Regions from separate parts of the Paraburkholderia strydomiana genome, predicted to be linked through region 1. Evidence: predicted binding sites of a transcription regulator. Region 1 holds the regulator's gene; each other region holds the start of a gene.
The links. Region 1 encodes HrcA, which represses chaperone genes, less so after heat shock. Its sites were predicted from a motif close to TTAGCACTCNNNNNNNNNGAGTGCTAA; they were not measured.
Positions count from the first base shown of each region.

Region 1 (7,594 bases):
CCGCGAAGCTCTCGATTGCAAACTTATGTGCCTTCGCAACGTCTTCTTGCGCGCGGCGGCGCACGTTCTCCGTCTCGGCTTTCGCGCGCAGGAAGCTTTCCTGCAATTCGGCGATCTTCGCCTGCGCTTCGGCCAGTGCAGCTTCCGCACCCGTTGCCGGCGTGTCCGTGGCGACGCTCGCAGCGGCTTCCTGCTCGGGCGTGACCGCCTCGGCGGCCTGGCGCGCGGTTTCGTCCGCGGGCGTGGGATTCTGGCTCGTCGGGTTCTCTTGCGTGTTTTCCATGTCGCTGAAAGTCGTTAAAAAATTAAAAGCCAACGGCAGCAACGGCGCATGACACCGACGCGATTTGTGCGTTGCAAAATCGCGACAGTTACCCAGGCGCGCTACCACGTATCGAAACGGCAGTTGGGGCCGCAGATGCGCCATTTCAAGCGCCTTCGCCGAAATTTTCAAACCGGCAGCAGCCGGCCGAAACGCGCGGTTACAACCATGAGTGCGCGGCGATCAGATTCAGATTGAGCGCGGCGTGCAAGTGACCTATGCTCCAGTTACGCGGCGGAAAAACAGCGTTAACCCTAATCTGACATAAACCTTTCCGCCTTTTTGCAATTTCCACCTGGCTAGCTCGTTTCTTTTCCGCACCATCCCAAAAGGGGGTACCGTGAAACTGACCTTTGCAATCTCGGTGGTCGCACTGGTACTCGTTGCGGGCACCACGACCATCTGTATGTCTGGGGCGGTCAACGATCACACAACCGAATACGGCGGCGTGAACGCGACCATGGAACAACTGTTCAATCCCCACCTGAAAATCTGTCGATAGTCCGGCGGTCGCGCTTGGTCGGGCGGCCGTGTAGTGCCTCGGCCGGCTCTCGATAGGTCTTGCGGCGCTCGTGCTCAGCCTGCCGCTTTTGCCGGCTTTCGTCCGTCTCCGCGTAAAGCGTCTGCGCGACGCTTGCTGGGCCGCGCACGTCACATACGCCCAGCACCTGCACCTGCCATACGAACCGCTCGATTTCGATCTCGACGAGATCGCCGACCCGCACGTCCTTGGCCGGCTTCACGTTGGCTCCGCCTATGCGCACGCGCCCCTTCTCGACCGCGTCCGCGGCAAGCGAGCGCGTCTTGAAGAAGCGTGCTGCCCAAAGCCACTTGTCGATGCGCAGCTTCGCGCCCGGTTCCGTCGAAATTCGATAGTTCATAAGCGTGCTCAAGCCGGAGTGTGATGCGGTACGGGGACCGCCTGCACCGGCCAGCCTTGCAGATTCTGCGCGACGATTTCGCCAAGCGCGGCAATCCACGCCTGCGAAGCGTTCACGCAAGGAATGCGATGGAACTCCTTGCCGCCGGCATGCAGGAACTCGTCGCGCACTTCCATGCCGATCTCCTCGATCGTCTCGAGGCAATCAGCGGTGAAGCCGGGACAAAATACGTCAGCACGCCGCACGCCTGCTGCCCCGAGCTCCTTCAGCGTGGGTGCCGTATACGGCTGCAACCACTCCGCCTTGCCGAAACGCGACTGGAACGTGATCCGGCATTCCACCGGCGTGAGGCCGAGCGCCTGCATCAGCAGCGCGCCTGTCGTCTGGCACTGCTCGTGGTACGGATCGCCAAGATCCAGTGTTCGCTTGGGCACGCCATGAAAACTGAGAACGAGCTTGTCGCCGGCAGCGAAATCCGGACGACCATGCAGATGCCAGTAGTGGTGCACCTGCGCAGCGAGCGCTGAAATGTACGCGGGATGATCGGCGTACTGGCGAACCGTGCGGATCTCGGGCTGGTTACGCATGCGCTTCAGGGCGGAGAACGCGTCGTCGAACGCGGTCGCCGTGGTCGACGACGAGTATTGCGGATACATCGGCACCAGCAGCACCCGTTCAGCACCGGCGAGCTTCAGCTGATTGAGCATGGCGGGAATGCCTGGCGTGCCGTAGCGCATGGCGTACTCGACGAGCACCGTGTAGTCATTCAATTGCAGCAGGTGGCGCAAACCTTCCACCTGCTTTTCCGTATAGACGCGTAGCGGCGAGCCTTCGGGCATCCACACGGCCGCATATTTCTTCGCGGATGCGCGACCCCGGAACGGCAGGATCAGAAGCCGCAAAATGATTTGCCACAGCAGCGCCGGAATTTCTACCACGCGAGGATCGGAAAGGAACTGCGCGAGATAGCGGCGAACCGCTCGAGGCGTTGGCGCGTCGGGCGTGCCGAGATTGATCAGCAGCACGGCAACGCGGTGCGACGTGGCGTTCTGCGAGGGCCGCTCGAGGTCGAAGCGCATAGGCAGCAGGGATAACCGCTCAAGGCGGGAAGTGGAATCAGGTGAGATTCATTATAGCGGCGCGCCTCGTGGCCGCGCGCCCTGGAGACCCCTGGCCATTCGGCCAATTGGCAGGCGGCGCCGGCTCGCGCATCATGTACTGGAAGAAACGCCGCAGCGGCGACGCGCTACTGCTGGCTGAGCGTCAGCGAGAGCAGTCTCGCGGTGATGTCCACGATCGGGATCACGCGGTTGTAGGCCATTCGCGTGGGTCCGATCACGCCAAGTGTGCCGACGATCTTGCCATTCACCTCGTACGGCGCGGTAACGACGCTCATTTCCTCGATAGGCACGAGGTTCGACTCGCCGCCTATGAAGATCTGCACGCCGGCCGCATGACTCGACACATCCAGCAACTGAAGGAGACTGGTCTTTTGATCGAACACATCGAAGAGCTTGCGCAAGCGCGCCATGTCCGAGGAAAGATCCGCGACCTCGAGCAGATTGCGCTCGCCCGAAATGAGCACGGTCTCGCCGGTGTCCGATTCGTCGGTGCTCGCGGTGACGGCCGCGTGCATGAGCGTGGTCATGTCGCCGCGCAACTGGTCGATCTCTTCGCGCAGGCGGCGGCGCACTTCGTCGAAAGAAAGACCGGCGAAGTGGGCGTTGATGTAGTTGGACGCTTCGACCAGTTCGGACGGCGTGAAGTCGCGTTGGGTCGCCATCATGCGGTTCTGCACGTCGCCTTCGGGCGTAACGATGATCAGCAGAATGCGCTTGTCCGACAGGCGCATGAATTCGATCTGCTTGAACACGTGGCTGCGCCGCGGCGTGAGCACGACCCCGGCAAACTGCGACAGATTCGAGAGCACGCTCGCCGCCGCGGCGACGATTTTCTGCGGCTCGCCGGCCTGCAGCGTAGTCTTGACAGTACGCGTGACTGCTTCTTCGTCTGCGGCCGACTCGACAGTCAACATTGTGTCGACAAAAAGCCGGTAGCCGCGCGGCGTGGGAATGCGTCCAGCCGAAGTATGCGGGCTGATCACAAGGCCCAGATCCTCGAGGTCCGACATGACGTTGCGGATGGTCGCCGGACTCAGCTCCAGGCCGGAATAGCGCGACAACGTGCGCGAGCCGACCGGCTGACCTTCGGCAATGTAGCGCTCGATCAGAGTTTTTAGGAGGGTTTGTGCGCGAGGATCTAGCATGACGGAAAATTTTAGCTCAATGGTGCGACTACCGCGAGCGCTAACGGCGCCCAACACCGGCGGATCAACCGCCGCTCGCCAGGACTGCGTCTTGCGCTGGTTTCAGCGCCGGTCTCAACGCCCGGTGCCGCATTCGGTCCGGTGCGCCGCCAGCCCTGTTGCCGACGGCCCCGCCCGCAGCGCGCCGTTGCAGTTTGCAGGGCGCGCATGTCATCAAGGCTTCACCATTCTAACGATAATCCCTAACTGCGCTGGCGGCCTGCCCGTGCCGGCGGGCCACCGGGTCCGCGCGCGGTTCTTTTCGGGCCTTACCTATGGTGTAATGCCGGCATGCAAGTAACCAGCCAGTTCAAGACCGTGGCGCTCGTCGGGCGCAACAACACCCCGGGCATTCGCGAGCCCCTGACGGCGCTCGCCTCCTGCATCGCGAAGCGCGGCTTCGAAGTCTTTTTCGAAGCCGACACCGCCGCGGAAATCGGCGTTACCGAGTATCCGGCGCTGCGTCCGGCCGAGATCGGCGCGCGTGCAGATGTGGCGATCGTGCTGGGCGGCGACGGCACGATGCTGGGCATCGGGCGGCAACTGGCGCCTTACCGTACTCCGCTCATCGGCATCAACCACGGACGGCTGGGTTTCATTACCGACATCCCGATCTCGGACATGAGCGAGATCGTGCCGCAAATGCTGGCGGGCAACTTCGAACGCGAGGAGCGCGTGCTGCTGGAGGCGCGCATCATGCGCCAGGGCAATCCGATCTATCACGCGCTTGCCTTCAACGACGTGGTGGTCAATCGCAGCGGCTTCTCCGGCATGGCGGAACTGCACGTTTCGGTGGACGGCCGCTTCATGTACAACCAGCGCTCGGACGGCCTGATCGTCGCCACGCCCACCGGCTCGACGGCTTACGCGCTGTCGTCGCAAGGGCCGATTCTGCATCCGCAGTTGCAGGGCATCGTACTCGTGCCGATCGCGCCGCACGCGCTGTCGAACCGGCCCATCGTGCTGCCGGACGACTCGAAGGTCAGTATCCAGATCGTTTCGGGGCGCGAGGTCAACGTCAATTTCGACATGCAGTCGTTCACATCGCTCGAACTGGGCGACGCGATCGAAGTGCGCCGCTCGCGTCATACGGTGCCCATGCTGCATCCGGTCGGCTACAGCTATTTCGCGACGCTGCGTAAGAAACTGCACTGGAACGAATACCCGTCGCACGAAGAAGACGGCAAGCTCTGACCCGCGGAATGCCGGGATATACAAGCGCCGCTAGAGAAACCCGAATATCAGGCTCACAGACCACCTTCATGCTTCGCCACCTCTCGATACGCGACTTCGTCATCGTCGCCGCGCTCGATCTTGAATTCGACAGCGGCTTTACCGTTTTTTCCGGCGAGACCGGCGCCGGCAAGTCGATCCTCATCGACGCGCTGGCGCTCGCGCTCGGCGCGCGCGCCGACGCGAGCGTCGTTCGCACCGGCGAGAGCCGCGCCGACATCACCGCGGAATTCGACACGCACGCGCAGGTGGATCAGTGGCTCGACGAGCAGGCGTTCGCCGCGTCGGCAGCCGACGGCCCGAACGGCGGCACGGTGATGCTGCGCCGCGTGGTGGATGCAAATGGGCGCTCGCGCGCTTTCATCAACGGCACGGTCGCGACTTTGGCGCAACTGCGCGAGGTCGGCGAAATGCTGGTGGACATTCATGGCCAGCACGCGCACCAGTTGCTGATGCGTCCCGACGCCCAGCGCGAGCTGTTCGATACCCACGCGGGTTTGAGCGAACTTTCCGCGGGCGTCACGCGCGCGTGGCGCACATGGCGCGAGAAGGTTCAGGCGGTCGAGCATGCGCAAACGCGCGATCGCGAGTTGCAACTGGAACGCGAGCGGCTTGCCTGGCAGCTTGCGGAGCTGGACAAGCTGTCGCCCCAGCCGGGCGAGTGGGAAGAAGTTAACGCGGAGCATCGGCGGCTGTCGCATTCGGCGAATCTGATCGACGGCGTGCAAGGTGCGCTGACTGCGTTATCCGAATCGGACGAAGCGATGATCACGCATCTTGCGTCGATCGTGTCGAAGGTGCGCGACCTCGCGGAAATCGATCCGGCGTTGAACGACGTGCTGGCCGCGCTCGAACCCGCCGAGATTCAACTTCAGGAAGCTGCGTACTCGCTGAGCCATTACGCACAGAAGCTCGAACTCGATCCCGACCGGCTCGCCCAGGTCGAAAAGCGCCTCGACGCATTGCATTCGGCGGCGCGCAAGTTCCGCTTGCAGCCCGAAACGCTGCCCGACGAACATGAAACACGCCGTGCGCAGCTTGCCGCGCTTGACGCTGCCGCCGACCTCGATAGCCTGCATGCAGCAGAAGCGAAGGCGCGTGAGGTATTCGTCGCGGAAGCTAAAAAGCTGTCCAAGGCGCGCGCAAAGGCCGGCAAGGCCCTCGGCGCGGCGGTCACCACGGGCATGCAGGAACTGTCGATGAAAGGCGGCAGCTTCGAAGTTGCGCTCGTGCCGCTGCCGGAAGGCGGCGCGCATGGGCTTGAGCAGGTCGAATTCCGCGTTGCCGGACATGCAGGCGTGCCGTTGCGGCCGCTCGCCAAGGTCGCATCGGGCGGCGAACTCGCGCGGATCAGCCTTGCGCTGGCTGTGATCGCCAGCGCCGCAAGCCCGACGCCCACGCTGATCTTCGACGAAGTGGATACGGGCATTGGCGGCGGCGTCGCCGAAGTGGTCGGACGGCTACTGCATCAACTCGGAGAAGCGCGCCAGGTGCTTTGCGTGACGCATTTGCCGCAGGTCGCCGCACGGGGCGATCATCATTTCCAGGTCGCGAAGACCGGCAATGGCAAGGGCGGTACGGTAAGCAGCGTCGTTTCCCTTGACAAGGCGAGCCGCGTGGAAGAAGTCGCGCGAATGCTCGGCGGACTCGAAATCACGCCGACCACTCGCAAGCACGCGAAGGAAATGCTGGCGGCTTAGTCGTCCCAAGGCTGCGGCGAACGCCCGGACTTCAGCGCGGGCAGAGGTCTTTACCGTAGAAGCGGCACCGGACAAAGCGCCGGCAACACGCGCTTGTGCCGCGGCCCGCCATAACGCACGTCTCCTTCAACGCTCGCCAAACACCCGCTCCCAAAGTCCGAGCACGGCATCGCGTTCCGTCGCGACGAGAGCCGGCTCCACGCGCGCCTTCTCCATCCCATCCAGCCGCAGCTTGTGCTGCAGCTTCCGGTACGTGCGGTAAGCCGCGCCGACCGTCTCGGCTTCGGCCTCGCTCATCAGCCCGAGGCGCGACACTTCGCGCAGCAAAGCAATGTTCCCGGTATTGCGGATCAATTCGGGATCGCGCGCCGCGTGCAGCAAGACCCAGTACTGCACAGTGAATTCGATATCCACCATGCCGCCGCGATCATGCTTGAGGTCGAACAGCGTCGTATGGTTAGGGTGCCCGGCTATCACCCGCTCGCGCATCTCGACAATCTCGGCGGCAAGCTGCGCGGCGTCGCGCGGCGTGGTCAATACCTGCTCACGGATCGCCTCGAACTGCGCGCCGATCTGCGCGTCGCCCGCACAGTAACGCGCGCGGGTCAGTGCCTGGTGCTCCCAGACCCATGCGGTGTTGGCTGCGTCGCCCTCGCGCAACTGATAGCGGCGGAACGCGTCCAGATCGGTGACGAGCAAACCCGACTCGCCGTTCGGCCGCAGGCGCAGGTCGATATCGAACAATGTGCCTGCGCCGGTCGCCGTGGTCAGCCACGTAATCAGCCGGCGGGTGTACGTGGAATAGATATCGGCTGCGGCGTCGTCGGGATCGTCGTAGAGGAAAATGACGTCGAGGTCGGACGCATAGCCCAACTCTTTGCCACCCAGCTTGCCGTATGCGATCACCGCGAAACGCGGCACCTCGCGGTGGCGCTTCGGCAACTGATTCCACACGGCTTCGAGCGTTACATCGAGCACAGCATCGGCGAGTTCGGACAGGCGATCGCTCACATGTTCGACGCTCAGCTTGCCTGCAAGGTCGATCAGCAGAATCCGGAACACTTCTGCCTGGTGCGCGTGGCGCAGCAAGTCCATTTGCTGCTCGACGCCGTCCGCGGCGGCAAGCCGCAAGCGCAACGTGCGCTTGAACTCC
Region 1 is NZ_JAVDVL010000004.1:42,016-49,609, reverse strand. It holds gene grpE (nucleotide exchange factor GrpE) at 1-283, opposite strand, end outside; gene J2W46_RS12780 (hypothetical protein) at 663-824, shown strand; gene J2W46_RS12775 (RNA-binding S4 domain-containing protein) at 796-1,203, opposite strand; gene hemH (ferrochelatase) at 1,212-2,282, opposite strand; gene hrcA (heat-inducible transcriptional repressor HrcA) at 2,450-3,469, opposite strand; gene J2W46_RS12760 (NAD kinase) at 3,800-4,702, shown strand; gene recN (DNA repair protein RecN) at 4,771-6,441, shown strand; gene glnE (bifunctional [glutamate--ammonia ligase]-adenylyl-L-tyrosine phosphorylase/[glutamate--ammonia-ligase] adenylyltransferase) at 6,568-7,594, opposite strand, start outside.

Region 2 (7,594 bases), 140 kb from region 1:
CGGCGGTCGCCCAGATTGCCGTCGGCAATTTCGAAGGGCAGTACTTCCTCCCGTTCGTGCAACGCGAGTTGGAAAGTCTCGATGTTGGATGTCGGGCAATTGCCGCAATGTTGCGTAGAAGATTGCGGTAGTTGACTGGTTCGGGTTCGAACGAATAACACTTCACGCGCTCGTTGTGCTGCGCAATCGGTATGGTTGTCATCTCGATGTTCGCGCCGATGTCGAGATACGTCCCTCCCGAGTCGCGAAGAACAATTTCAATTTCTCCGAAAGCTCAGGCGCCCAACGTCCGGTCTCGGCGTATTTCTTGAGAATGCTTAAATCATTCGAACTGCTGACCATCGTGCCGTCCTGTCCATTTGCCGAGAGCCACACAACATTCAGCTTTCGTGACAGGCTGGACAGGTAGAGATAGCAATACTCTCTCGCGAGCGAGTTATCCACCAGGAGGGACTTTGTCATGACATGCCGAAGCCTCGACGGGAGCGACATTGGCCTGTCTTCACCAACAATCACCAACCAACAGCGAGTGCAATGTCGCGTCGATGACGCAACAGGCCACGTGGCCGCTACACGAGCGGCGCAACTTTAGATAACGGTTGATCTAGCGTCGCGCCGCGAACCCTCCGGCCCATGTGTCAGGCGGTGCGGAAAACCGATACGGCGGTGCGCAATTGCTGCGCTTGATGTTCGAGAGAGCCGGCGGCCGCAGCCGCCTCTTCGACTAACGCGGCGTTCTGCTGCGTCACTTCGTCCATCTGTGTGATCGCCTGATTGATCTGCTCAATGCCGCGGCTCTGTTCGTGCGACGCCGACGCGATCTCGCCCATGATGTCCGTCACTCGCTGAATCGCGATGCCGACCTTTTCCATGGTTTCCCCTGCGCTCGCGACAAGTTCGGCTCCTGCCTCGACCCGCGAGCCCGATGCCTCGATGAGCACCTTGATATCTTTGGCGGCACTCGACGATCTTTGCGCGAGACTGCGGACTTCGCTTGCGACGACGGCAAAACCCCTGCCTTCCTCGCCCGCTCGCGCGGCTTCGACCGCCGCGTTGAGCGCAAGAATGTTCGTCTGAAACGCAATGCCTTCAATAATGCCTATGATCTCGGCGATTTTGCCCGAGCTCTCCTGAATCCCGCTCATCGTGTCCACGACTTGGCCCACGATCCTGCGTCCTTCGAGCGCGACCTGATTTGCATTGTCGGCGAGGCCGTTCGCTTGCCTCGCGTTTTCCGAGTTCTGCTTGACGGTCGCGGTCAGTTCTTCAATGCTCGCCGCCGTTTCCTGCAGCGATGCGGCTTGCTGCTCGGTCCGTGCGGAAAGGTCGGTGTTGCCCGCTGCGATCTGACTCGTCCCGCTCATCACCGCCTCGGAGCTCATGCCGATGCGGACCACCATGTCGAGCAATGACTGCCGCATGCGTGCCACCGATGCGAGCAAGCTCGTTTCACTAGCGCCCGTAACGACGATCGGAAGACTCAGGTCGCCGACCGACATGCGGTGCATGGCCTGCGACACGTCGGCGGGTTCGCCACCAAGTGCGCCGGTCACGCGGCGAATGATTTGCCAGGCAAGTGCCGCAATACCGAGAATCGCAACCGAGATCAGGGTGATGAGGAATGCGCCCGTTCGCCAGAACGTCGCGCTGATATCGGTGGTGAAGATGCCGGTTCCAATCCACCATCCCCACGGCTTGAACTCGACCAGTCCGTTGATCTTTTCTACCATCTCGCCGCTGGTGGGATGCTTGGCGAGCACGGTCATGATCGGAATATGTTCGCGGGCGAGCATTTCACGGTAGAGGTCGCCGTCGGGACGTCCGTCGGGTGCCTTTCCGACGTTGATTTTGCCGACGGTCGAAGCCTTGCGGTGTACCAGCGTGAGGCCGTCGGGAAGGCGAGCCCAGAAGTAGCTCTCGTCCGAATAATTCAGTTGGCTCAACGCCTCTTTCGTCGCAGACTGCGCCTGCTCGGTCGTCAACTTCCCGGCCACTTCCTGGTCGTGGTAGTACGTCGCGAGGTGCTCTGCCATTCGCAGCAGATTGGTGATCTGCGCGCGCTTGTCGTCGAGCATCGCTTGTCTGACGCTGTAAAGACTGTAGGAACCGACAACCAAGAGCGCGACGAGCGCCGCGAGCGCAAGCATCGTCAGGCGCGTGGAAACCTTCATTGGAAACCTCAATTGTTCAGTGGTCCCGGCGCCGAACCAGTATAAAAAGCGCGCAGGTTTCTCATCAACGGCACAGCGCGCCGATACTGTATTAGGGTTTCTATGGATTCGATGACGCGCGCCCCTTGGCGTCGCAGGAGCGGGCGCGAAGATTTCTTGTGAGTGAGCAGGTTCGGGTTTACCCCTGCCTTGGCCGCCTCGGATCTGGTGGAGTGGGCGGGCTATCTATCCCGTGGCGGGGCAGAGCATGTAAATCTCAACTGTCCCCACATCCCTTCTTGAATTTGTCACCACCCGTCCATATAATTAGCACTCGCTGCACGAGAGTGCTAACAACTTCGCCGGTTGGCTCGGCCAGCCGGGTTTTCCAAGCGTTCTTCAGTCTCAATCAAGAGAGGAGTATGTATGAACCTTCGTCCTTTGCATGATCGCGTGATCGTCAAGCGTCTGGATCAAGAAACCAAGACCGCGTCGGGCATCGTGATCCCCGAAGCCGCAGCAGAAAAGCCGGATCAGGGCGAAATCCTGGCAGTCGGCCCGGGCAAGCGTGACGACAAGGGCGCACAGATCGCCCTCGACGTGAAGGTTGGTGACCGCGTCCTGTTCGGCAAGTACGCAGGCCAGACCGTCAAGGTCGACGGCAACGAACTGCTCGTGATGCGCGAAGAAGACATCATGGCCGTGGTGAACAAGTAAGCGCAAGCCGCTACTTCCCCGGTTATATCCCAAGAATTCAAGGAGTTAGAAGATGGCAGCTAAAGACGTCGTATTCGGTGATTCCGCCCGTGCCAAGATGGTCGAAGGCGTGAACATCCTCGCGAACGCTGTGAAGGTCACGCTGGGTCCGAAGGGCCGCAACGTTGTCCTGGAACGCAGCTTCGGCGGCCCGACGGTCACCAAGGACGGTGTGTCGGTCGCAAAAGAGATCGAACTGAAAGACAAGCTCCAGAACATGGGCGCGCAAATGGTCAAGGAAGTGGCTTCCAAGACCAGCGACAACGCAGGTGACGGCACCACGACCGCAACGGTTCTGGCTCAGTCGATCGTCCGGGAAGGCATGAAGTACGTTGCATCGGGCATGAACCCGATGGACCTGAAGCGCGGTATCGACAAGGCTGTGGGCGCTGCGATCGAAGAACTGCGCAAGATCAGCAAGCCGTGCACGACGAACAAGGAAATCGCACAAGTCGGCGCGATTTCGGCAAACAGCGACTCGTCGATCGGCGATCGTATTGCTGAAGCAATGGACAAGGTCGGCAAGGAAGGCGTCATCACCGTCGAAGACGGCAAGTCGCTGCAAGACGAGCTGGACGTCGTCGAAGGTATGCAATTCGACCGCGGCTACCTGTCGCCGTACTTCATCAACAACCCGGACAAGCAAGTTGCCGTGCTCGAGAACCCTTTCGTGCTGCTGCACGACAAGAAGGTCTCGAACATCCGCGATCTGCTGCCGGTTCTGGAACAAGTCGCCAAGGCTGGCCGGCCGCTGCTGATCATCGCAGAAGACGTCGAAGGCGAAGCACTGGCAACGCTGGTGGTGAACAACATCCGCGGCATTCTGAAGACGGTTGCCGTGAAGGCTCCGGGCTTCGGCGATCGCCGTAAGGCCATGCTGGAAGACATCGCGATCCTGACCGGCGGCCAGGTCATCGCTGAAGAAACCGGCCTGACGCTCGAAAAGGCAACGCTGGCAGAACTGGGCCAGGCGAAGCGCATCGAAGTGGGCAAGGAAAACACGACGATCATCGACGGCGCTGGCGAAGCTGCAAACATCGAAGCGCGTGTTAAGCAAGTCCGCACACAAATCGAAGAAGCTACGTCGGACTACGACCGTGAAAAGCTGCAAGAGCGCGTTGCCAAGCTGGCAGGCGGCGTTGCAGTGATCAAGGTTGGCGCTGCGACCGAAGTCGAAATGAAGGAAAAGAAGGCACGTGTCGAAGACGCACTGCACGCAACGCGCGCAGCTGTGGAAGAAGGCATCGTTGCTGGCGGCGGCGTTGCGCTGATCCGCGCACGTACGGCGATTGCCGGCCTGAAGGGCGCTAACGCCGATCAGGACGCAGGTATCAAGATCGTCCTGCGCGCAATGGAAGAGCCGCTGCGCCAGATCGTCACGAACGGCGGCGAAGAAGCCAGCGTCGTGGTGGCGGCAGTTGCTGCTGGTCAAGGCAACTACGGCTACAACGCAGCAACCGGCGAGTACGTCGACCTGGTTGACGCTGGTGTCGTGGACCCGACCAAGGTCACGCGCACTGCGCTGCAAAACGCAGCATCGGTGGCAGGTCTCCTGCTGACGACCGATGCAGCTGTTTGCGAACTGCCGAAGGAAGACGCACCGATGCCTGGCGGCATGCCCGGCGGCATGGGCGGCATGGGCATGGACATGTAATTTCATGTCCGCTCCCCGGTCACGCCTCGTACAGAGGTTCAACCGGGAGCCCATGGAAAGCGCGCCGCAAGGTGCGCTTGCCAAAGAAAAAACCCGCAATCAAATGCGGGTTTTTTCATGGTCGGCGCGTTTGGGCTCTAACTTGGAAATTCTTGACTGTTGGCACTCACTTCAAGGCTTATTTTTGTGGTCTCCACTAAGGACCAATTCACGCCCGACCATGCTAACGCTCGCAAGGTGAGCAACGCCTATGGCGATCGCGTCAACGTCAACGTCGTTGTCCGCCGCGGCGAAGCTCCTGGTTTCAATGAATCACCTCGTCAAATGTGAAGGGCCGCCTGAAAGCGCGGGGGAACCGCTATAAGCATCGAATAATTTCCCGGCGGAACGTCCTCGGCGGTTACTACCTTATGCGTACGTCCCGCAAACATTTCCGTGAAGTTGAAAATGCGCCGGATAAATGTATTCCGCGACGCTGTCCCGCTCTGATGCCAGCAAAATTTGTATCCCAAGCCTCTCAGTATTGAAATGGACTCTGAATCTCCTTCTTTGAAGTCACTTTCATGCTGCTCCAATACGATCAGTGGCCAGTGCTTCGTGATAGTGCGTAAGCCGCCCTGCAGTACCTTGGGTTCGAAACCTTCGACATCCATTTTTATAAAGCAAACCCCTTTGTCGCGATAGTCGAGATTATCGAGCCTTTCGATTTGCACGTCGACGCAGTTTACGTCCGAATCGGCGCCCAGCTGGTCCGAGACGATGGCAGATTCGCCCATGTTATCGGGTACCTCCGACAACCTGAATGTTCCTTTCTTGTCCCCAAGACCAATATTGAATGCTTTGATCTTTTTCCGGAAGCTCACATTAAATTCGAGCAAATAGAAAATCGAGGGATTTGGCTCGAAGCAATACACCTCGTCAAATATGTTCGAGAAATAAAGGCTGTGGTTGCCAATATTCGCACCTATATCCAACCCGACGCCCGCACGGAAAATATCATGCAAAGGCTCGAGGAAGCTGAACAGCACATCGAGCTCCTCTTGCTCGTAGACGCCGAAAACATGGATAAATCCGCCGATATGTTCATTCGCGAATACGGCCATCTTGTGGCCTCTTGCGCGTAGACGCTTCTCCGCAAGCCCGTTAAGCCTATGAAACGATAGTCGGTCGATTACGTAGCTAAAATTCCTGGCGCTAACGCGCTTGGCCAAAATTCTCTTTGGGAGGAACGGCTGCGAAGCAGGCACGGTCTGCGAATCGATATCCATCTGTGACTCCAAATAGAGATGCCAGGGCGTCTGCGCTACCCTGCAGACTGTACGTAACACACGTCTTCGCCAGGAGCCGCCGGTGCGTCGACGGTGTTCGGACAAGCCTGGTCACACGTCATTCGCTAATGGCCCATTTCGGGGAATGTTATGTGTCGCTTCGTCGAAAAAGGCCAGTGCGGCGCAAAGTCGGGCGATACAGTCGCAAAATGCTGAGGAACAGCGGTGTTGGGCCTGTGTCGCTTCATCCGATGCGGGTGTCTCACTTCTGGGTGGATGCGCGCTGCCTGCTCAGCAGGGATGCGTTGCGCCGGCCGGATATCGACAATGTGCCAATGTGACCGACATTGACATCGACGAAAGGCAAGGGCGCACGGCCGCATCGAAGTGAGGCCGCTGGAAGCCAGGGCGTGGCACTGTATTCTGCGGTTAATTGTCCGGTTTGGCAGACGTGAAAGCAACGAAAGCACTGTAGGGCTGAATGATCGGCGTACCGTTGATCATGATGCCGTAGGTAGTGTTGCCACTGTCGAGCACGTAATACATCACCGACTGGATGTTGTGCGTCTTGCGCCGATTAGAATCCGGTCAGTTGCGTCGTGACGTGGTTCGCACGGGTGCTTTCGGTCTCTTCCGGACCTGTGTTCCATTCGGTGATAATCAAAGGCACGCCAACCAAGCCTTGCAATACGTTGGCAGGTCGAACGCCGGACCCTTGCCGTCACTGCCACTGACGAAGATGTCGCCGTACGCAGAGCAGTTGTGCCACTTGGTAATGTCCTAGCGCAGTGGCCGATGGCCGCTGCTGCAAGCGGGTTGCATCTCTTCCCACAGCGTGTCCGCCGCGCCGATGCGTTGCACGGCCGAACCGATCCAGATCAATGCTGTGACCAAGATTGCGCACGCTTTCCAAAGTGCCGGCCTCAAGTTGTTCGTTCTGATCAACCAGGCGTCACGGATGCCAACGACGGGCTCCAGGCGAACGAAGGCCTACCAAGGCAACATGGCAGGTGCGAAAACGGTCGCCGCGGCACTCGCGCCTTACGGCGTGACAATGTACGAATGCGGCAACGAACTGACGCGCCGGGACTGCCGGAGGGATTGCGGTGCCATTCAAAGAAGCGGCGGCGTGCGCTTTCGCGTCAATATTGGCCGATCCAGTACATTGTCGCCGCCGTTTTTACCACCTCCGCCACACGCGCTTAAGAGGTGGCTTCCACCGATAGCTGCAGGACGCTAATAAGTTGACGTCGTTCTAGCATGGTAAATAATTCCGTTGCCGAGAAAAATTCTCGATAAGAAACGCAAAAACGCTCATTGCGCTGCGAGTGAATAATGCGCGCCATCGGGGCGCCAGCTAGTTAGTACTGTTGATGGACAGGCAAATTTATTAGCTTCTTCGAATGGAACACTGCCGGTCGGAAAGCTTAAGTGAAACGTTTGCTGCGCGAAACTCCCTTTAGGCGAATACAGGTTCCGACTGGCGGCGACATTCGCTTCGTCGCTGCTATTAACAGGCGAAACGGACGGCAAGCCTAAGATGGCCGAAGTTCCCGCCGGGTTGAAGCAAAAGTATTTAAACGCTCGCGGGCTTTGTCGCATCAATTCTGAAGGATGGTTGATTGCTTGACTTTGTCTCACCGATTCCTCGATCCAGAAGCGGCGGCCGCAAGATGAGCCGGACAATCGTCCATTATTCTGGGACGGCTGACCGATTATTGGAACGTCGAACCTATATCGTTTGTCGCCCCTCTTACCGTGTCGCA
Region 2 is NZ_JAVDVL010000004.1:177,835-185,428, forward strand. It holds gene J2W46_RS13320 (FkbM family methyltransferase) at 1-161, opposite strand, end outside; gene J2W46_RS13325 (methyl-accepting chemotaxis protein) at 639-2,171, opposite strand; gene groES (co-chaperone GroES) at 2,577-2,867, shown strand; gene groL (chaperonin GroEL) at 2,920-4,560, shown strand; gene J2W46_RS13340 (FkbM family methyltransferase) at 4,881-5,828, opposite strand; partial or broken gene J2W46_RS34565 (hypothetical protein) at 6,258-6,683, opposite strand; partial or broken gene J2W46_RS34355 (hypothetical protein) at 6,688-6,912, shown strand.
Region 2: a site for HrcA is predicted at 2,478-2,504, ahead of groES (co-chaperone GroES). Genes of this name have one in related genera too.

Region 3 (7,594 bases), on a different contig from region 1:
GGTATCGACCTGTCGCGACGCGTACGACAGTTCCGCGAGACCGATTGCCATCGTCAGCGACGAATTCTTAACGATATTCATGTACTGGCCGGCAAGCGGCGGCGTCGCGATCCGCACGGCCTGCGGCCAAATCACATGGCGGAATGCTGCAAACGGCGTTAGTCCGAGCGCGGCGGCCGCCTGATATTGCGAGTGTTTTACACCACGCATGCCTGCGCGAAACTCTTCGCCTATGAAAGTCGTCGCATAGCACGTCAGGCCAATCCAGCCTGCGACGAATTCGAAAGGCGGCCAGGACAAGGCGATCGGACCGAGCACGACGACGTGCGGCGCGTTGAGCCATTCCATCACGCCTTGCGGCAGCAGCGTCGCCGCGCCGAAGTACCAGAACAGCAACTGCACGAGCAGCGGCGAATTACGGAACGCCAGCACGTACAGCGCGGCCGCTCGTGTAACGGCGCGATGCTGCGCGTTACGCGCGATCGCCAGCAGAAACCCCAACACGGTCGCCGCGACGATCACGCACACCGACAGGCATAAAGTCATCAAAAAGCCGTGCGCTATCCACGCGACGTACTTCGGTCCCAGCCAGTTACTCATCGGCAATCAGCTCTTTTGCGGATCGCCGATCCTGAACAGGCGCGGAAGGGGCGCGCGGCTCGACGGACCGAACCACTGATCGTAGATCTTTGCGGCCGTGCCGTTCGCTTCGAGCCCCTTGAGCGTGTCGTCGACGACATTTAACAGGCGCGTTTCACCCTTCGGCACGCCGACGCCTTCATAGTCGTTCGAGATCGTGAACGGCGGAATTTCGTAATTCGCCTTGTCGGGCACATTGGCCAGCAGCGCAACGAGTTTCGGTCCATCCTGCGTGATCGCCTGCACGTTGCCGGCGCGGAGCGCGGCGAACGCGAACGGCGTGTCGTCGTAGGCGACGATGGTCGCGCCCGGAAATTGAGCACGCACCTGCTGCTCGTTGGTGGTGCCTTTGTCCGCGCCGATACGCAGGCTGTTCAGCTGTTGTGGCGACTTGAGCACGCCTTTCTTTGCGATGAACTGCGTGCCCGAAGCAAAGTACGGCGTGCTGAAATCGACTTCTTTCTTGCGCTCGTCGGTGATCGTGAAATTCGCGAACACGAGATCGACCTTGCCGGATTTCAGGAACGCAATGCGGTTCGCCGGATTGGTCGGTTGAATCTCCAGTTTCACGCCAAGTTTGTTCGCGACCGCGCGCGCGTAGTCGACGTCGAGCCCGACGATCTGATTGCTCTTCGGATCGACGAAGCCGAACGGCGGATTGCTGTCGAAGGTCGCGACGCGCAGCACGCCCGCTTTTCTGATGTCATCGAGACGATCGGCGTGTGCCGCGCTGGACATGGCGAGCATCAACCCCATGACGACTGCGCCCGTAAACCGGATTTTCATTGTTGACCTTGTTTATCTGTATATGCGGCGCGTGCGCCGGTGAGCTGCGACTTTAGCAACGCGGCTTCTTGCGGCGAACCAATAAATCGTCAGGAGCAAAACGTGGCGCGTCATAAACAGTAGGCCCGATCAGGTGCCCGTTGATCCCGACGACGTATTGCCGATCTGGCAACTCGGCGACCGTCACGGTCTGTCGGGCCCGACCTCCTGACTGATACAGGCGGCGATCGATCAGGGTATCGCTGAAGCGGCCATCGCCGATGCCATCCAGTTCGTGCGCAAGCGTGCGACCATACGGCGCAACTACACCACAGTCGCGCTGACGCCTGGCATCGTGAAAGAGCAGCAGGACATCGTCGATACCTTCCACACGCTGGGACTGGTCAAGCAACGGGTCGACGTAGCGAACTTCGCGCATCCGAAAGTGCTCGTATAAAGCCCCGCTACGCGCTGAGCGCGGCGCGGCTCGCATTGCCGCGAATCAGGCTGTTCGGCGGCGCATGAATGCGGCTGCACAGCACGTTCCGGTGATGCCGCTCCAATACGGTCAGCGGCGTGCGCAACGTGGATCCGCTGTTGATCCGCTCGGCTCGCTCGAGGGGGGCGCCTATTCGATCCCCGTGCTGGTTGCAGCCGAAATGGCGGCTGCCCGGCTGTGCGTTTTCGTTCCGCGCTGGGCACACCCAGCACCCAGCGCATTGCCTCTCAGCCCATCAGAAGTCGAAGCCCGGACCGCCTGCGCCGGGACCGCCGGGCGCAGCGGCGGGCGCGGCGTCTTTGGGTGCTTCGTGCACGGTCGCGTCGGTCGTGAGCAGCAGGCTCGCGACGGATGCCGCGTTTTGCAGCGCGGTGCGCGTCACCTTGGTCGGATCGACCACGCCCGTCTCGACGAGATCGCCGTATTGCCCCGTCGCCGCGTTATAGCCGAAGTTGCCTGAGCCTTCCGCGACCTTCGCGACAATCACGCTGGCTTCCTCGCCCGCATTCGCAACGATCTGGCGCAGGGGCTCTTCGAGCGCGCGGCGCACGATGTTGATGCCCGCGTTCTGGTCCGCATTCGCGCCTTCCAGACCCTCAATCGCCTGCTTCACGCGGATCAGTGCAACGCCGCCGCCCGGCACGATGCCTTCTTCGACGGCTGCGCGCGTCGCATGCAGCGCATCGTCGACACGGTCCTTCTTCTCCTTCACTTCGATTTCCGTCGCACCGCCGACCTTGATGACGGCCACGCCGCCCGCCAGCTTCGCGACACGCTCCTGAAGCTTCTCGCGATCATAGTCGGAGCTTGCTTCCGCAATCTGGGCGCGAATCTGTTTGACGCGCGCTTCGATATTGGCCTTCTCGCCGGCGCCGTCGATAACCGTCGTGTTTTCCTTACCGACTTCGATGCGCTTGGCCTGACCCAGTTCGGCGAGCGTCGCCTTTTCGAGCGTCAGGCCGGTTTCTTCTGCGACCACCTGACCGCCCGTCAGGATCGCGATATCTTCGAGCAGCGCCTTGCGGCGGTCGCCGAAACCCGGCGCCTTGACGGCCACGGTCTTCAGGATGCCGCGAATGTTGTTGACGACGAGCGTAGCAAGCGCTTCGCCTTCGACGTCTTCGGCGATAATCAGCAGCGGCCGCCCCGACTTCGCGACCTGTTCGAGCACGGGAAGCAGATCGCGGATGTTCGAGACTTTCTTGTCATGCAGCAGCACGTACGGCTCTTCCAGCACGGCAAGTTGCCGGTCCTGGTTATTGATGAAGTAAGGCGACAGATACCCACGATCGAATTGCAAGCCTTCGACGACGTCGAGTTCGTCGGCGAGCGACTTGCCGTCTTCGACCGTGATCACGCCTTCCTTGCCGACGCGGTCGATCGCTTCGGCGATCCGTTGCCCGATCGATTCCTCGCCATTGGCCGAGATGGTCGCGACCTGCGCGATCTCCTTGCTGGTCGTCGTGGGCTTGCTGATCTTTTTCAGCTCCTCGACACCCACGCGCACGGCCTGGTCGATACCGCGTTTGAGGTCCAGCGGATTGAGGCCCGCCGCGACATATTTCTGCCCTTCGCGGACGATCGCCTGGGCGAGCACCGTAGCCGTCGTCGTACCGTCACCGGCGGCGTCGCTCGTTTTCGACGCGACTTCCTTGACGAGTTGCGCGCCGATGTTTTGCAGGCGGTCCGCGAGTTCGATTTCCTTCGCGACCGAGACGCCGTCCTTGGTGACGATCGGGCTGCCGAAACTGCGCTCGAGCACGACGTTGCGGCCTTTCGGACCGAGCGTGACTTTCACCGCATTGGCAAGCAGGTTGACACCTTCAACCAGTTTGGACCGCGCATTGTCGCTGAACGCGACTTCTTTGGCTGCCATGTTTATCTTCTCCTCAGGATTGAACGACCGCGACGATATCTTCTTCGCGCAGCACCAGCAGTTCGGTGCCTTCGACCTTGACCGCCTGACCCGCGTATTTGCCGAACAGTACGCGCTCGCCGACTTTCAGGTCCGGCTCGATGCGCTTGCCGTCGCCGCCGCGGCGGCCCGGACCGACAGCGAGGATTTCGCCCTGATCCGGCTTCTCGGCCGCGCTGTCGGGAATCACAATGCCCGACGCGGTGGTGGTTCCCTGATCGAGACGCTTCACGATCACGCGATCATGTAACGGACGTAGACTCATTGGTTATTTCCTTCTGCTCGATAACTGTTTGGTTTTGCAAGCGGGTTTCGCATTGGCACTCCAACATCGCGAGTGCTGATGGAAAGCCGAGTATAGAAACGGCGAACCCACGGCTCCAATAACCGATTGGCAGAACGTTCGGCAATGACGGGAGATTAGCAATGCACGCGCAGTCCTAAGCGTCTTGCTCGCGACGGAGAAGCGCCTCAGAACACGAACTGGCCTTCGGCGGCGAACGAGGATAACGGCTGACGCGGGCTCGGCGTCTCGCGCTTTTGCAACGCTTCGGGCAACGACGCCTTGTCGCCCGCACGGCCGATCGCGACGGCCGCTTCGATCGCATAGTCTTCGGGAATCGCAAGTTCAGCGCGGATGTGATCGCGCTCGATGCCCGCAAGGCCGTGCGCTTTCCATCCAGACAGGCTCGCCTGCAACGCCAGATAGCCCCATGCGGCGCCCGTATCGAACGAATGCGACGCAAGCGCGACTGCATCCGTCGCGCCGGGCGGCGCGAACGTGCGCTTCGACAGCACGATCAGAATGGCGGCTGCATGTTGCGCCCAGCCGCGGTTGAACTCGTTGAGAAAGCCGAGAAAGCGCGTCCAGTGTTCGGTACCGCGCCGCGCGTAGACAAAGCGCCACGGCTGCGAATTGTAGGAGGAGGGTGCCCAGCGCGCCGCCTCCAGAAAGGTCTGCAAGGCGGATTCAGGAATCGTGTCCTGTGTGAACGCACGCGGCGACCAGCGTTCGAGAAACTGGCGGTCGATCGGGTGTTCGGCGGTGCGCGTATTCGATGTCGTCATGATCGGTCGATAGAGTGAGGGCAGTGAAGGAATCGCTCGGACGGATCAGGTTTTCCAGCGCGCATCCCCGACGGTCAGCTTGCCGGGAATCAGCTTCAGCGCGCTGAACGTGTCGGCGATCTGCTGCTGATAAGCCAGCGTGGCGTCGGTGATGGGTTGCACGCCATAGCCGGCGCGCTTGAGCGCAACGTCGAGCGTGGCCGGGTCGAGGCCGACGAGGGGTGACAGAAGGCTTGCTACTTCGGGGACGTTGTTGCGAGCCCAGCCGTCGACGCTATTGATCTCGTCGAGCAGCGCATGCAGCGTTTGCGGCTGCGCAGACGCAAACTTGCGCGCGGCGACGTAATACTGCGTATTGCGCACGAGGCCGTCTCCGTTGACGAGCGTGCGCGCATTGGCCTGGCGTTCGATCGCCGCGAGATACGGGTCCCAGATCACCCACGCGTCGACGCTGCCCTGCACGAATGCGGCACGGCCATCGGCGGGTGTCAGATAGACAGGCTCAATGTCCGTATACGTGAGTCCAGCCTGCTGGAGCGCTTTCACGAGCAGGTAATGGACATTCGAGCCCTTGTTCAGCGCGACCTTCTTGCCGCGCAGCTGCGCGACCGAACGGATCGGCGAGGCCTTGGGGACCACGATGGCTTCGCCGTGCGGCGCGGGCGGTTCGTTGCCGATGTAAACGAAATCGACCCCGCCTGCCTGCGCGAAGATCGGCGGCGTCTCGCCGACCGTGCCGACGTCGACCGCGCCCGCGTTCAGGCCTTCGAGCAACTGCGGCCCCGCAGGGAATTCGAGCCATTGCACGGTCACGCCCTGGCTCGCCAGTTTTTTCTCCAGCGTGCCGCGCGCTTTCAGCACGACAAAATTGCCGTATTTCTGGAAACCGATGCGCAGCTTCTTTTCGGTGCCCTGCGCGTGTGCGATGGTACTGCCGAACGGTGCGAGCACGCCGCCCAGCGCCGCGCCTGCAATGCCCGCCGCTGCGCCTTGCAGCAGCCGGCGACGTGCCGCATCGGGCGGCGATACGAAGATCGAGTGTCTGTTCTTGCTCATCGGTATGGGAGGGTTACGTGATGTTGTCGTCCACGACGTTAAGTCGCCGCACTGGCAAAACCAACCATCGTTTGCGCATATCGTAAGCACGGCACGGACGAAAGCGCCGCCTCGCGCCTTGCCGCACGGACAACGTCCGATCCCGCGCTTTGCATATATTCAATCGTCGTTTGGAAGACGATGGAGGCGTCGCTAGCATGCAGGAACTTTTGACTCCTGTTCGACAGCCATCATGTCCACCGTCGCTATTCCATCGACTCCGCCAGACGCACCCGCGCAGCCTGAGCTTGCCCGTCCCGCCGTGATCCGCTCCGCGCAGGACGTCGCGCGCATCGTCAATGCGGGTGCGGCGAAGGGCAGCAACGCGCGCATCGTGATCGCGATCGCGCTCGGCGGCGTCTTTCTCGATGCCTATGATCTGACCTCGCTCGCGTATGGCATCAAGGACATTGCGAAGCAGTTCGCGCTGACACCCGTGCAGGTGGGGTTTGTCTCGTCCGCCATCACCTTCGGCGCGATTCTCGGCGCGCTGTTCGGCGGCTATCTGACGGACCGCATCGGGCGCTATCGCGTGTTCATGGCGGACATGCTGTTCTTCGTGGTCGCGGCGATCGCCGCCGGTCTCGCACCCAACGCGTGGGTGCTCGCTGGCGCGCGCTTTCTGATGGGCTTCGGCGTGGGGCTCGATCTGCCCGTCGCCATGGCGTTTCTGGCGGAGTTCTCGCGTGTCGCGGGCCGGGGCAACAAGGCGGCCAGCGTGGCCGCGTGGTGCCCCGCCTGGTATGCGGCGACCAGTACCTGCTACCTGCTGATACTGGCTCTCTACGCGATCCTGCCGCAGGAGCATCTCGGCTGGCTGTGGCGTCTGACGCTGGCATTCGGCGCCGTGCCCGCGATCGCGATCATTCTGGTGCGCAGCCGCTACATCAGCGAGTCGCCCGTATGGGCGGCGAATCAGGGCGACCTCGAAGGCGCGGCGCGCATCCTGAAGCGTTCCTATGGGGTCGATGCCGTCGTCGAGCAAGGCGCTGCGCTCGCCGGGCATCCGCGCCGCGCTTCGTGGCGCAATTACGGCGTGCTGTTCAACGCGACCTATCGCAGGCGCACGATACTTGCCGCCGTGATCGGCAGCGCGTCGTCGTTCGGCTATAACGCGATCATCTTCGGTCTGCCCGTCATCATCACGAGCTTCTTTGCGCAAGGCCCGCTTACGACGATCGTTGCGTCGCTCACGCTGAACCTGCTGTTCGCGTTCGTCGGCGGCCTGATCGGCGTGCGCACCGCCCCGACGGTCGGCGCGTGGAGGATGACCGTTCTCGGGCACTCACTGCAGTTCGTATCGCTGATTGGACTCGCGTTGATCGGACGGCCGAGCGGCGGCGCGCTGGTGGTCGTGGCGATCCTGCTGCTGGGCGGCTATCTGTTCGGGCAGGGCTTCGGACCGGGTTCGCATTCGATGACTTACGCGTCGCTCAGCTATCCGACGTCGCTGCGCGGGATTGGGGTCGGCTTCAATCAGACGTTGGTGCGCTCGGCGTCGACGATCTCGCTGTTCCTGTTTCCGGTGCTGGCAGGCGCACTCGGCACGAAGGTGTTCTGGGTGATTGCGATTGCGCCGCTGACGTCGCTGCTGGTGCTGCTGGCGATCCGCT
Region 3 is NZ_JAVDVL010000022.1:7,070-14,663, forward strand. It holds gene J2W46_RS32755 (amino acid ABC transporter permease) at 1-600, opposite strand, end outside; gene J2W46_RS32760 (ABC transporter substrate-binding protein) at 607-1,425, opposite strand; partial or broken gene J2W46_RS34510 (SfnB family sulfur acquisition oxidoreductase) at 1,553-1,714, shown strand; gene groL (chaperonin GroEL) at 2,139-3,779, opposite strand; gene J2W46_RS32775 (co-chaperone GroES) at 3,793-4,083, opposite strand; gene J2W46_RS32780 (nitroreductase family protein) at 4,290-4,886, opposite strand; gene J2W46_RS32785 (sulfonate ABC transporter substrate-binding protein) at 4,932-5,942, opposite strand; gene J2W46_RS32790 (MFS transporter) at 6,175-7,594, shown strand, end outside.
Region 3: a site for HrcA is predicted at 4,136-4,162, ahead of J2W46_RS32775 (co-chaperone GroES). Genes of this name have one in related genera too.